2 regions of the Serratia sp. 25CWL12 genome follow, and region 2 is predicted to be linked to the other one. Evidence: riboswitches for the same ligand, from Rfam matches in the RefSeq annotation. Region 2 holds a riboswitch; the other holds the start of a gene.

Region 1 (7,448 bases), 1.1 Mb from region 2:
GCATCCAGTAGGCGGGCGATCCAGGCAACACTGTCGACTACCGGGTATAAGCCGAGTTTGTATGGCGTTGCGGGGAAGGGCGTCGTGATATCAGTCATTATCGCTCTCCTCCAGCAGATTGCTCGCACTATGGTAGAGCTCGTTGCCCCGGGAGCGGAATGCGGCCGACATCTTTTCCATGCCAGTCAGCTGTACTTCATCGGGATGGTTCGCCCCTTGTGTTACAGCATTTTGCGTTGCGGCATAGGCTCGCACTTCGTGGGATATCTTCATTGAACAGAACTTTGGCCCACACATGGAACAGAAATGGGCGATCTTGCCAGATGCCTGGGGCAGCGTTTCATCGTGATAGGAGCGGGCGGTCTGTGGATCCAATGCCAGATTGAACTGATCTTCCCAGCGGAATTCAAAACGTGCCTTGGACATGGCGTTATCACGGATCTGCGCACCAGGATGGCCTTTCGCCAAATCGGCGGCATGGGCGGCGATTTTGTAAGTAATTAGCCCCTGTTTCACATCTTCCTTGTTGGGTAAGCCGAGATGCTCTTTCGGTGTCACATAGCAGAGCATTGCGCAACCAAACCAGCCGATCATCGCCGCACCAATCCCCGAGGTGAAATGGTCATAACCCGGAGCAATGTCGGTGGTCAATGGCCCCAATGTATAGAAGGGGGCTTCAGAACAGGATTCCAGCTCTTCGGTCATGTTGCGCTGGATCCGTTGCATCGGCACATGACCTGGGCCTTCGATCATCACTTGGACATCATATTCCCAGGCAATTTTAGTGAGCTCCCCCAGCGTGTGCAGTTCGGCGAATTGGGCTTCGTCATTAGCATCTTGAATAGAGCCTGGACGCAAGCCATCACCCAGCGATAGTGAGACATCATAGGCGGCGCAAATCTGACAGATTTCACGGAAATGCTGATAGAGAAAGTTTTCCTGGTGATGGGATAGACACCACTTTGCCATGATCGACCCCCCACGGGAGACAATGCCGGTCAACCGTTTGGCGGTCATCGGTACGTAACGCAGCAACACGCCTGCATGGATAGTGAAGTAATCGACGCCTTGTTCCGCCTGTTCCACCAGGGTATCGCGGAAGATTTCCCAGTTTAGGTTTTCCGCTACACCATTCACTTTTTCCAGTGCCTGATAGATCGGCACGGTACCAATCGGCACCGGACTGTTACGCAGGATCCATTCGCGTGTTTCGTGGATATAGCGGCCAGTAGAGAGATCCATCACGGTATCGGCTCCCCAACGGGTTGACCACACCAACTTCTCTACTTCTTCTTCGATTGATGATGTAACGGCCGAATTGCCGATATTGGCATTCACTTTGACCAGAAAATTACGACCAATAATCATTGGCTCGGATTCAGGGTGGTTAATATTAGCGGGGATGATGGCTCGCCCGGCAGCCACTTCTTGGCGGACAAACTCGGGTGTAATGTTTTCCGGTAGGTTAGCTCCCCAACTTTGGCCCGGATGCTGTTGGCGTAGGACTTCGCTACAGATACGCTCGCGCCCCATGTTTTCACGGATGGCAATAAATTCCATTTCTGGTGTCACCATGCCGCTTCGCGCATAGTGCAACTGAGTGACGCACTTGCCCTTACACGCTTTACGTGGCTGAGGTAGGTGCTCGAAACGCAGGTGATTCAACCCGGCGTCGGCCAGCCGTTGTTGGGTAAACCCCGAACTGACGTGGCTTAGTGTTTCGGTATCTTCTCGTGCTGCAATCCAGCCAGCGCGTAGTTTTTTTAACCCCTGGTGGACATTAATGGTTGCCTGCGGATCACCATAGGGGCCTGCGGTGTCATACACCGGAATGGCTTCGTTCTGTTGATATTGAGGGTTGTCTTTAGTGCCGCCAATCAGCGTTGGGCTCAGCTGAATTTCACGCATCGGTACCTGAATATCGCTACGGGAACCGGCAAGATAGATACGGTGTGAGTTAGGGAAGGTGGTACCTTGTAAAGAATCAATAAACTGTTGTGCTTCATCGCGCTGTTCTTTACGGACACGTGGTTTATTTATGGTAGACATAGCAAATTCCTATCAGTGTGTTGATGTGTGGAAAATTGCTTGTCTGGAGCTTGGCGGGAGTAATGATATTGACTGGCAGCGAGTTAGCCCGCAAAGGGTGGGGCCGCTGCCAATAGATTACTCTTGTTCCCTTCGCGGGTATTAACCCGATCAGGTTCCGCGGATCCCGAATTAACGGTCTCAGCCTGGCTGATTTAATGAAGCAATCAGCGCTAGGCACTCCGACAAGATGTTGCCAGTATAAAAGGCTTAATAAAAACTACAAGCTAACGCGTCATCTTTTGCATTGCTACGGCTCAGTGCTGGTGGCGTCAGGATTGGTTTTGCTGCAAGATCTCCGCTGCCCGTAGAATTAATTGGTCCTCTAGTGCAAAACGTGATGCTAACGTTTCGCCGATATCTGATAACGCCTGGTTGAACTCCAGACAGAGATCTTGGTCGAGTTCAACCCCGCTGTAGCGATCATGAAATGCCATGATGGCTTCGGTATTGGCTTCCAACTTTGGATAGAACTTGGTGGTTAGTGCCATTTTCGGACTGGCGGAGCCTTCCACCTGTTTGATAATTTTGGCATAAACGTGAAAATGCCCCGCAGAGAGGTAGTCCAGCAGATTATGGTAAAAATTCTCCAGCGCTTTTTCATTTAACGGCGTAGGTTTTCCCTTACTCGGTTTGATACCGACTAAAGAATAATAGGCAACCAACAATTGCTCGCGGGCCTGTAGCCACTGATCGACTAACTGATTATTGCCACCAACGCGTTGAGTCAGGCTTTCCAATTGGTTGAGCATAGTTGACTCCGTGAGTAATCAAATTAAATTTTCTGTCACTATGCAGGCTGCTAGGGGCTGCAACTTGCATGAACTTGGGTTATAAACAGTAAGTTATTAAAAGGTGATAAGCCAATGACTAGCTTGCCAGTGACGCAGAGGTTGTGCAACAACATATGGAATTTGCATTAACAGGTAATGAACAGGGCTGGTGGATAGTCAGCCATGAAAGCAAAATCTGGTTACCAAAGGGTGAACTGCCGTTTGGTTCTGCAGCAATATTTTCATTGCATGGTCAATTGGCCCGTCAGATTGGCGAATGGGAGGGTGCCCCAGTGTGGTTGGTGCGTCAATCGATGCCGAGGGAGATGAACTCGGTGCGCCAATTGCTCGATCTTGATCGAGGTCTGTTTCAACTGGCTGGGCGGGGTGTGCAGTTGGCGGACTTTTATCGCTCACACCGTTTTTGTGGCTACTGTGGTCATAAAATGCATTTCAGCCGAAGTGAAAATGCTTGCCTTTGTGATCACTGCCGCGAGCGTTATTACCCGCAGATCGCCCCTTGCGTGATTGTTGCCATTCGCCGTGATGATGAAATCCTGCTGGCTCAACATGTGCGTCACCGTGGTGGTATACATACCGTGCTGGCGGGGTTTGTGGAGGTGGGGGAAACGCTGGAACAGGCGGTAGCACGGGAAGTGATGGAAGAGAGCAATATCGTTATCAAGAATTTGCGTTATGTCACCTCACAACCTTGGCCATTCCCTCATTCGTTGATGATGGCGTTTATGGCAGATTATCAGGCAGGGGAACTGCAGCATGACCCGAAAGAGCTACTCAATGCTGGCTGGTATCGTTATGACCAATTACCGCTGTTACCCCCGCCAGGTACTGTCGCGCGTCGCCTGATTGAAGATACGGTAGTGCTGTGTCGGGCAGAATAATAGCTGTCTTTATGATTTAAGTGCTCACGCCAACTTACCCAACCCAGTATACAATGGGGGTTGATGATGACGGGAACCAATAAGAAATGAATGATTTGAAAAATGATCGCTACCTGCGAGCCCTGCTGCGCCAACCCGTGGATGTCACACCAGTATGGATGATGCGTCAGGCTGGGCGTTATTTGCCAGAATATAAAGCCACGCGTGCTCAGGCCGGTGATTTTATGTCGTTGTGTAAAAATGCTGAGCTGGCTTGCGAGGTGACATTACAACCCTTACGTCGCTATGCGCTGGATGCCGCTATTCTGTTTTCTGATATTCTCACCATCCCTGATGCCATGGGGTTGGGGCTCTATTTTGAGGCGGGTGAGGGGCCCCGATTTACTTCGCCGATTGTCTGCCGGGCTGATGTAGAAAAGCTACCGCTGTGTGATCCAGAAGATGAGCTGGGTTATGTCATGAATGCGGTTCGTACCATTCGTCGTGAGTTGAAGGGAGCCGTACCGCTGATCGGTTTTTCTGGTAGCCCATGGACTTTGGCGAGCTATATGGTGGAGGGCGGGAGCAGTAAGGCATTCACTAAACTGAAGAAAATGATGTACGCCGAGCCACAGACGTTGCATCTATTACTGGATAAACTGGCGGACAGCGTCATTCTTTATCTCAATGCCCAGATTAAGGCCGGTGCCCAGTCTGTCATGGTGTTTGATACCTGGGGTGGGGTGCTGACCGGGCGTGATTACCGTGAGTTCTCGCTGCACTATATGCATAAAATTGTCGATGGCTTGTTGCGGGAAAACGAAGGTCGTCGTGTACCTGTCACTCTGTTTACCAAAGGGGGCGGGCAGTGGCTGGAAGCGATGGCCGCGACCGGTTGTGATGCCTTGGGCCTGGACTGGACGATAGATATTGCTGAGGCACGTCGCCGAGTGGGGCATCAGGTAGCTCTGCAAGGCAATATGGATCCTTCAATACTTTATGCTGCGCCAGAACGTATTGCGCAGGAAGTAGAAACCATTCTGGCAGGTTTCGGTGATGGTGACGGGCATGTATTTAATCTTGGGCATGGCATTCATCAGGATGTGCCACCGGCCCATGCGGGCGCCTTTGTTGAGGCGGTGCATGCACTTTCGGCTAAATACCATCGCTGAACGGTAAGGAAATGCGGTGATTGATACCTCAGCCCTGCGAGCCACACAGTTACAACATGCCGCAGAGGTGATTCGCTATGATGACTTTTTGCGTGATCCTCCGCTATTTATTGCGGGTGCAGATGTCGGTTTTGAGCATCAAGGTGCGGTGACGCGCGCTGCCATTGCTATTCTGCGCTATCCTTCTTTGGCGCTGGTGGAGTACCAGATTGCTCGTATCAACACCACCATGCCCTATATTCCGGGTTTTCTCTCTTTTCGTGAATATCCGGCATTGCTTGCTGCCTGGGAGCAGTTGCAACAGAAACCTGATCTGCTCTTTGTTGATGGTCATGGTATTTCACACCCAAGGCGTTTGGGGGTTGCCAGCCACTTTGGTTTGTTGGTCAACGTTCCAACTATTGGTGTGGCGAAAAAACGGTTGTGTGGCAGGTTTGAGCCCTTGGATACGGAAGTGGGAGCATTGGCTGCACTCGAGGACAAAGGGGAACAATTGGCGTGGGTATGGCGCAGTAAGGCGCGCTGTCAGCCATTGTTTATTTCTACCGGGCACCGTATCAGTACCGATAGCGCATTGACGTGGGTACAGCGATGTAGCGATGTATGGCAGGCTATCGTTTGCCCGAACCTACACGTTGGGCTGATGCGATTGCTTCTCGTCGCCCGGCGTTTACCCGCTGGTTGCAGCAGTCATCGCATTCAGAGATGCCGCCCTGCGCGATTTCGGGTACACTGCGCGGCAGATAACGAGTAAGAGAGTAGGTCATGCTACGTAACCCGATTCATTTGCGTTTGGAAAAGCTGGAAAGTTGGCAACATTTAACCTTTATGGCTAGTCTGTGCGAACGTATGTACCCTAATTACCAGATGTTCTGTCTGCAAACGGAGTTTGGTGATCCTGCAGTCTATCGCCGTATTCTTGATCTGGCTTGGGAAACGCTGGTGGTGAAAGATGCCAAAGTCAACTTTGACAGTCAGTTGGAAAAGTTGGAAGAGGCCATCCCCTCAGCAGAAGATTACGATCTTTATGGTGTTTATCCGGCGATCGATGCTTGTATCGCATTAGGGGAACTGCTTCATTCGCGCCTCAGTGGTGAGACATTGGAACACGCCATCGCCATTAGCGAAGCCTCAATTCGTACCGTGGCGATGTTGGAAATGACTCAGGCGGGTAAAGAAATGACCGACGAAGAGTTGAACGTTTTACCTGCAATTGAGGAAGAGTGGGATCTCCAATGGGAGATTTTCCGCCTGTTGGCTGCTTGTCCTGAGCGTGATTTGGATCTGATAAAAGGGTTGCGATCTGACCTGCGAGAGGCGGCAATCAGCAATATTGGGATAAAATTAACGCAATAAGATAATAAAACGTGATTTAACACCTGATTTGTCATGCCTTAAGGCTTCACATCCCCACCCTGTCTGGTCTACATTTGGGGGGCGAAAAAAAAGTGGCTATTGGTGCGTGTATGCAGGAGAGTGCTGTTTATCGGCATATCCGTCGCACTCGATGCTTTGCAAACGATAAACACATTGTAAGGATAAATTATGAACAAGACTCAACTGATTGATGTAATCGCAGATAAGGCTGACCTTTCTAAAGCTCAAGCTAAACTGGCTCTAGAATCTACCCTGTCTGCTATTACTGAGTCTCTGAAAGAAGGTGATGCAGTACAATTGGTTGGTTTCGGTACTTTCAAAGTAAACCATCGTAGCGAGCGCACAGGCCGCAATCCACAGACTGGTAAAGAAATCAAAATCGCAGCGGCTAATGTTCCTGCATTTGTTTCTGGCAAGGCTCTGAAAGACGCAGTTAAGTCTTAATCCATGCTGGTAAAGCGTTTAGACAGAGGGGCTATGATGCCCCTTTTGTTTATCCAACGGGTGCTGATGGTTGCGGCTATGGTCGCTGCCCTTGGTGCCTGTAGTTCTAATTCCTCCTCTCCTAGGTTTACGGCAAGCGGTTTTGTTGCTGATCAGGGCGTGGTTCGAGTGTGGCGTAGAGATGATAGTCAGCAACGTCCATTGACGTTAATGACAGTCTACAGCCCTTATCGTGGCCCGGGGACGGTCACTACGCTGTATGAATATCAAAATGGCGTGTTGTTCCAAATCAGACGAGTTGATGCAGACGGTGATCGGGACTCCATTCAACTGCGCTTTACGCCGAATGGGACGGTCAGTTTTATGCAGCGTCAACTGACTACTCAGCGCCAGAAACTGTCTGCTGATGAGATAGTACTCTACCAATATCAGGCTCGCCGAACGCTAGAATTGAGTGATGCACTTAATGCTGGCGGTATACGGCTGTTGCAAGGTCATTGGCTGCAAGGGAAGGTAGAGTTGTGCAATGGAGACATCGTGAAACCGGGCTTGAATAATCGAGCTGAAGAGTGGATAGCGCGACGTGTAGCCAATAGTAGCCAGCCGGTGACTATTGCCTGGTTGGATGGGCCTCGCGGTCGTGAGTTGTTACTGGTGGCTAACAATGATTTTTGCCGTTGGGAACCCACAAAAGATTCGCTTTAGAACCCATT
Region 2 (7,448 bases):
CTTTATCGAAGCCGGTTTTGAATGGCGTTTGCCTGGTTGCTCTATGTGCCTGGCGATGAACAATGACCGCCTGAATTCAGGTGAACGTTGTGCCTCTACCAGCAACCGTAACTTCGAAGGGCGTCAGGGCCGTGGTGGACGTACCCATCTGGTCAGCCCGGCAATGGCGGCTGCCGCTGCTGTTAGCGGCCATTTTGCCGATATTCGTGAATTGCACTAAGGAGCACCATCATGGCTAAATTTACTCAACATACTGGCTTGGTGGTCCCTCTGGATGCAGCCAATGTCGATACCGATGCCATTATCCCGAAACAGTTTCTGCAAAAAGTCACGCGTACTGGCTTTGGTCAACACCTGTTCAACGACTGGCGCTTTCTGGATGATGCCGGTCAGCAACCCAACCAGGAGTTTGTCCTGAACCAACCCCGCTATAAGGGAGCCAGCATCCTGTTAGCGCGTGAAAACTTCGGTTGTGGCTCATCCCGCGAACATGCGCCATGGGCTTTGGCCGATTACGGTTTCAAAGTAGTGATCGCACCGAGTTTCGCGGATATTTTTTACGGTAATGCCTTCAACAGCCAACTGTTACCCGTCAGGTTGAGTGAGCAAGATGTCGACACCTTATTCAAACTGGTGGCCGAGCAAGAGGGTTGCGAGTTTGTCGTCGATCTGGAAAACCAGACAGTGACAGCAGGAGGTAAAAGTTACCCGTTTGAGATCGACAGCTTCCGTCGTCATTGTATGATTAACGGTTTGGACAGTATCGGATTAACGTTGCAGCACGAAGCGGATATCGCGCGCTTTGAAGCTCAGCGCCCGGCATTTCTGAACTGAGTACGACTATACTCAAGTTCAATGAAGTTGCAGGTAGGCGGCGACACAGCGAATCCCCAGGAGCTTGGCCTACCAAGTGACTGGGGTGAGTGAGGAAAGCCAACACCGCTGCAGCTTTATTGACGACGGGGATAGATCACCCGCCTTAATGGCGGGTGATCATTAACCTGCTTACCAGTAACCCAACCACTTCCACCAAAAACCGCCGATCACCATCCAGATCAGCAAGTTAACGACGCTCATCACAAAGCCCGTTTTCCACCATTCCCCCAGAGTGGCATAACCAGACCCAAAGATAATCGGTGCGGTGCCAGTCCCGTAGTGGGTTAATGACATCATCAGTGAAGAAGAGAAAGCCAAGATCAACCCTAGCAGTGCTGGCGGAGCGCCAAGGGCAATACCTGCGGCAAAGAAAGCGGCAAACATGGCGGTAACGTGGGCGGTGGTACTGGCAAAAAAGTAATGTGAATAGAGATAAACCAGCGTGAGTAAAATGGTGCCACCAATCCAACTCATCCCCAGATGCTCAATGCCCGCCCCCACCGTTTGTGAAAGCCAAGCGATTAACCCGAGTTTACCGAGATAAGTCGCCATCATCACCAATGCAGCAAACCAGACCACGGTATCCCAGGCCCCTTTGTTTTTGAGCACATCGTCCCAAGTCAGTACCCCGGTTATCAACAAGATAGATAAGCCAACGGCAGCTGTCGTTGTGGGGTTAACTACCCAGGTTGCGCCAAAAATCATGGCAGGGCCCCCAGCCCATAGCAGCAACAATAAGAGAAATACACCCAAGGTGATCTTTTCCGGTACCGTTATCGCCCCTAGTTCCCGGAGTTTATCCTGCGCAAAACCAGGGGCATCAGGGGTTTTTGTAATTTCCGGCGGATACAGCATATAAATCACTAACGGCATCACCACCAGCGAACAGATAGCGGGTAACAAGGCGGCAACCGCCCACATGGTCCAAGTAAGCTCGAATTGCGAACCTGCTCCTTTGGCGATTAAATTAACAATCAATGGGTTAGGTGCTGTGGCAGTAATAAACATCGCTGAGGTGATCGGGTTAGCATTGTAGTTCACCAACGCCAGATAACGACCAATCTTGCCAGACGTCTGTAATTCTGGCTTAGAACCAAAACTGTCGGCAATGGACCTCATGATAGGGTGGATAATCCCACCACCACGCGCCGTATTACTTGGTGTTACTGGTGCAATAACGGTTTCTGCCAAGGTTAAGGCATAGGCGATCCCCAGCGTTTTTTTGCCAAACAGAGAAATAAAGTAATAGCCGATACGTGCCCCTAAGCCTGTCTTACTGAGGCTCAGAGAGATCAACATCGAGAAGCCAATTAACCAGATAAGTTGATTGGAAAAACCACTCAGCGCATCATCCAATGCCGCCCCGGGCTTATCGGGGTTAGTCACCCCAGTCAGCGCCACCAACGCAATAGCAATGATGGAAACCGCACCAATGGGCATCGCCTTGCCAATGATGGCAATGATAGTACCAATAAATAATGCCAACAGATGCCAAGCATTAGGAGCAACCCCTTCAGGTACCGGGATCACAAACCAGATAAGTAGAGCAACAATAACGGCAAAGAGAGAAGGTACAATCTTTGGGGGAGTCAGTTTATCCATAACATATCCATTCTTTATCCCCGCCGTGCTTCAAACTGCTGGAGTATTAGCTACCGGCAACTTAAATTAGCTGGAATATAGGTTGATTAACATCTTGGCAGCAAGATAGTAAATTGCGTATAATTCGTGCGCTAAATCACTTTTATTCTAGGGCGTTAAGCGACTCTTTCTCAATAAAATACATGAAGTAACAGTGGCGTGACACATCCCCCGTCACACTTCCTGTACTTTTCATCCCCCCTATTTTCTCCCATACCCTAGCCAGCTCAACAATATTTATGCCGCGTGTCATCTTTGGCGTTGCAAAAATCAGAGGATTACATTCTAAAACGGAAGAAAAAGAGAATACGGCTTGAATGGCGGCGGCTGGGGGACAATAAAAAAACCAGTGAGTCTCCCCACTGGCTGGTGAAAAACACCATTACTCAGAAACTGTTACCGTCCGCGACTCTCTTTATCATTCAGTGACGGGGTATCCCACTGCAACAAGTGGGCGAGGATATTCAAGCGCGCCTCCATCGGCACCGCCTTCAGCCAATTTGCTTTCTGTTGTTCGATATTAGCGAAATAGCCCTGATAAAATTGTTTGGCTAAAAAAAGGTTCATCAATCTCCCTCCGCTGTTTCAACTAACCACATTATCAGCGTAATATAGGGGAAGATAAATTGACGAATTGCACCCAGAGAGTTCCTCTTTTATGTCCACTTCGCGCTTGCAACAACAGTTTATTCGCCTATGGCAACACTGCCACGGGCAATCTATTGAAACCACACTGCAAGAACTGGCACAAGTACTCTGCTGTTCACGCCGCCATGTCCGTTCACTACTCAGTACCATGCAACAACAAGGCTGGCTGAGCTGGCAAGCCGAATCCGGGCGCGGTAAACGCTCACGCTTAAATTTTCATTACACCGGTCTGGCCTTACAGCAACAACGAGCTGAAGAGTTATTAGAACAGGATCGCATCGATCAACTGGTGCAACTGGTGGGCGATAAAAATGTGGTTCGCCAGATGCTGCTCTCTCAGTTAGGACGCAGCTTCCGCCAAGGTAAGCATATCTTGCGGGTCCTCTACTATCGCCAACTTGACAATCTGCTGCCCGGTTCAGCGCTACGCCGCTCGGAAACCCATCTGGCCCGGCAGATTTTCAATGGGTTAACTCGCATAAATGAGGAAAATGGGGAACTCGAACCGGACCTCTCACATCATTGGCAAACCATCAGCCCGTTACATTGGCGTTTTTATCTGCGCCCGGCGATTCATTTTCATCATGGCCGCGAGCTGGAAATGGAGGATGTCACCTATTCGCTAAGCCGTCTTATTTCTCAGCCCCTGTTTTCACATATTGACCGGGTAGTTTCCCCTACGCCTTATGTTATTGATGTCCATCTCCATACCCCTGACTATTGGCTGCCCTGGCTGCTGGGAAGTGTACACGCCATGATCCTGCCACGGGAATGGCAAAGTCTGCCAGACTTTTCCCGCCATCCGGTGGGTACCGGGCCTTACCGGGTGGTGCGCAATCATCACGGCCAGATGAAAATTCATGCTTTTGATGACTATTTCGGTTATCGCGCTCTTATCGATGAAGTTAATATCTGGCTATTGCCGGAAGTGGCAGAAGAACTGATCCATCCCGGTGTACAGCTACAGGGGGATGATAGCGGTAAAAATGAACTGGAAAACCGGCTAGAAGAAGGCTGCTACTTTCTACTGTTTGATCAGCGCTCCCCTCTGGCTTCAGATGCCGAAATCCGCCATTGGCTCTGTGCGTTGTTCAACCCTATTGCACTGCTTAACCATGCAAGTTCAATCTATCAACGTTACTGGGCACCGGCCTATGGTATGTTGCCACGCTGGTTGCATAACCGCACCTTCGAGCCCCCTCAAAAACCAGCAAACCTGACCACACTGACACTGACCTTCTACGGTGAACACTCCGAGTTTCATGCCATCCAGCAAGCCATTGGGTCGCTGCTGGCAGAACACCACATCACCCTCAAGGTACAAACCATCAGCTACGACGCCTGGCATCAAGGCGAGGCAGAAAGTGACCTGTGGCTGGGCAGTGCCAACTTTACGCTACCACTGGAGTTTTCCCTGTTTGCTACGCTGTATGAATTACCGTTGATTCAGCATTGCCTGAATGAAGATATGGCACAAAATGCCCTATTATGGCGAGATAACCGCCTATCAATTGCAGAATTCAGCCAGCGGCTAGTGAGCAGCCATCAGTTGCACCCTTTGTTTCATCACTGGTTACAACTGCATGGTCAATGCAGCATGCGCGGAGTGCGAATGAATACGCTGGGCTGGTTTGACTTTAAATCTGCCTGGTTTGCACCACCCGAAGTTTAACCGCCCTCCCAAAGGAACTGTTCTTTTACGGCACATGGGATAATCGGCTTTCACCCGCATCCATTAGCCTTTACAATAGCGCCGTCTCAACGGGGTGCGGAAAATCCCCATCGTTGCCTGAAACGCAACGGACTGTGCCCAACGGGGTGTTGCTCAATACAATGCAACACCTGCACAGCCAGTTTTTCCGCTGAGAGTACACCCGTCGAACCTGATCCGGTCAATACCGGCGGAGGGATTTGAGTACTGCGTTGTTGCTCTGCTATCAATTTCCAGTGGCTACCAACAGGTAAGCACCTGAATTAGCCAAGATGCTGACTAAGCTATTGGTTAATTTGAAATAAGCTAGTGAACCCGCCCTCAGATACCTTTGCCCCTTATTTTTCAGGAGTGCAAAGTGGTCAAGAAATACCTACCTTGTTTATTACTGTTATTAACCATGCCAGCCTTGGCGAAGCCAACACTGACGGTCTACACCTATGATTCTTTCGCTGCCGACTGGGGCCCTGGCCCAGCAGTAAAAAAAGCGTTTGAAGCAGATTGTGATTGTGAGTTGAAATTCGTCGCGCTGGAAGATGGCGTTTCATTACTTAATCGCCTGAAGATGGAAGGTAGCAACAGCGCCGCCGATGTGGTTCTGGGGTTAGATAACAATCTTCTACAAGCCGCCCAGCAAACCGGTCTGTTCACCGCCAGCCAAGTGGACATCAGCAAGCTCAATATCCCAGACGGTTGGCACGACCAGACTTTCGTGCCTTATGACTATGGCTATTTTGCTTTCGTCTATGACAAAAACAAACTGAAGAACCCACCGAAAAGCTTAAAAGAACTGGTGAGTAGCGATCAGCCCTGGAAGATCATCTATCAGGATCCTCGCACCAGTACCCCGGGGCTTGGACTGCTGCTATGGATGCAGAAAGTCTATGGAGACGATGCACCACAAGCCTGGCAACAATTGGCAAAGAAAACCGTCACCGTCACCAAAGGCTGGAGCGAAGCCTATGGCCTGTTCCTGAAAGGGGAAAGTGATATGGTGCTCAGTTATACCACCTCCCCGGCCTATCACCTGATCGAAGAGAAAAAAGACCAGTATGCCGCAGCAAACTTTAGTGAAGGTCACTATCTGCAAGTGGAGGTAGCGAGCCGGCTGAAAGCCAGTAAGCAGCCTGAATTGGCAGAACGCTTTATGCAATTTATGGTTTCACCGGCATTCCAAAACACCATCGCAACGGGTAACTGGATGTATCCGGTCACCAATACGCCACTCCCGGCGGATTTCGAACAGATAATGGTGCCGAAAACCGCTTTGCAATTCAGTTCAGAAGAAGTAGCACAGCAACGTGGTAACTGGGTCCAGGCATGGCAAACCGCCGTCAGCCACTGATCGCCGCCTGGTTATGGCCTGGTCTGCTCGCCGCAGGCCTGATCCTGCTTATCGCGTTAGCCGCCATGGGTTCTCTATGGCGGCACGCCCCTGAAAGCAGCGGGCCTAACTTGTGGCAAGACCGTTATTTGTGGCATGTGGTGCGTTTCACCTTTTGGCAGGCGCTGCTATCGGCCCTGTTTTCTGTTTTCCCCGCCATCTGGCTTGCCCGGGCACTGTATCGTCGGCGCTTCCCAGGCCGCAATTTGCTGCTACGTCTATGCGCCATGACCCTGGTGTTACCAGTGTTGGTGGCGGTGTTCGGCATACTGAGCGTGTATGGTCGGCAAGGTTGGTTGGCGGCCCTATGCGCCTGGCTAGGGGTGGATTACCAGTTTTCACCTTATGGGCTGCAAGGTATTTTGCTGGCCCATGTGTTCTTTAACCTGCCACTGGCGACCCGTTTATTACTCCAGGCGTTGGAGAACATTCCGAGTGAACAACGTCAGCTAGCCGCTCAACTGGGCATGAACGGCTGGCAGCAGTTCCGTTTTGTCGAGTGGCCAGCACTTCGCCGCCAACTTTTCCCCAGTGCTGCTTTAGTGTTTATGCTCTGTTTTGCCAGTTTTGCCACCGTGCTGTCATTAGGTGGTGGGCCACAAGCTACCACCATCGAGTTGGCGATTTATCAGGCATTAAGTTACGACTATGATCTTAACCGGGCGGCCCTACTGGCATTAATCCAACTGGGGTTCTGCCTGGGATTGGTCATACTCTGCCAGCGCTTCAGCCAGCCATTACCTGTTGGCCATACCCGAGCACAAAGCTGGTTCAACCCAGAAGATAATCTTTGGCAACGCATCAGCGATACCCTGCTAATTAGCGCTGCCCTGTTGCTGCTGTTACCTCCACTGCTGGCGATTATTATCGATGGTGCCAACCAGGCGCTGCTTGAAGTGTTGCAACAACCCATCTTATGGCAGGCACTGTTCACTTCATTGCGTATTGCCATCGGCGCTGGCTTGTTATGCCTGGTGCTCACCATGATGTTGCTATGGAGCAGCCGTGAACTCAAATTACGACACCAAGCGGCCTGGGGCCAGACACTGGAACTCAGTGGTATGGTGATCCTGGCAATGCCCGGGATCGTCTTGGCTACCGGCTTCTTCCTATTATTAAGCGATACTATCGGCTTACCCCACTCCCCTTATGGGTTGGTGATACTGACTAATGCGTTAATGGCGGTGC

The links. A riboswitch is a leader RNA that binds a small molecule or an ion and turns the genes downstream of it on or off. The one in region 2 is predicted to bind thiamine pyrophosphate.
Region 1: another riboswitch for thiamine pyrophosphate. It lies ahead of thiC (phosphomethylpyrimidine synthase ThiC); the one in region 2 lies ahead of thiB (thiamine ABC transporter substrate binding subunit).

Annotation. Positions count from the first base shown of each region.
Region 1 is NZ_CM147698.1:4,518,363-4,525,810, forward strand. Features, by position in the region: gene thiE (thiamine phosphate synthase) at 1-98, opposite strand, end outside; gene thiC (phosphomethylpyrimidine synthase ThiC) at 91-2,049, opposite strand; TPP riboswitch at 2,160-2,283, opposite strand; gene ACX9GV_RS19770 (Rsd/AlgQ family anti-sigma factor) at 2,361-2,840, opposite strand; gene nudC (NAD(+) diphosphatase) at 2,996-3,763, shown strand; gene hemE (uroporphyrinogen decarboxylase) at 3,850-4,914, shown strand; partial or broken gene nfi (deoxyribonuclease V) at 4,934-5,661, shown strand; gene ACX9GV_RS19790 (YjaG family protein) at 5,680-6,270, shown strand; gene hupA (nucleoid-associated protein HU-alpha) at 6,460-6,735, shown strand; gene ACX9GV_RS19800 (DUF1481 domain-containing protein) at 6,769-7,440, shown strand.
Region 2 is NZ_CM147698.1:3,446,433-3,453,880, forward strand. Features, by position in the region: gene leuC (3-isopropylmalate dehydratase large subunit) at 1-220, shown strand, start outside; gene leuD (3-isopropylmalate dehydratase small subunit) at 232-834, shown strand; gene ACX9GV_RS14880 (DASS family sodium-coupled anion symporter) at 1,006-2,478, opposite strand; gene sgrT (glucose uptake inhibitor SgrT) at 2,914-3,084, opposite strand; gene sgrR (HTH-type transcriptional regulator SgrR) at 3,176-4,837, shown strand; TPP riboswitch at 4,970-5,093, shown strand; gene thiB (thiamine ABC transporter substrate binding subunit) at 5,235-6,221, shown strand; gene thiP (thiamine/thiamine pyrophosphate ABC transporter permease ThiP) at 6,197-7,448, shown strand, end outside.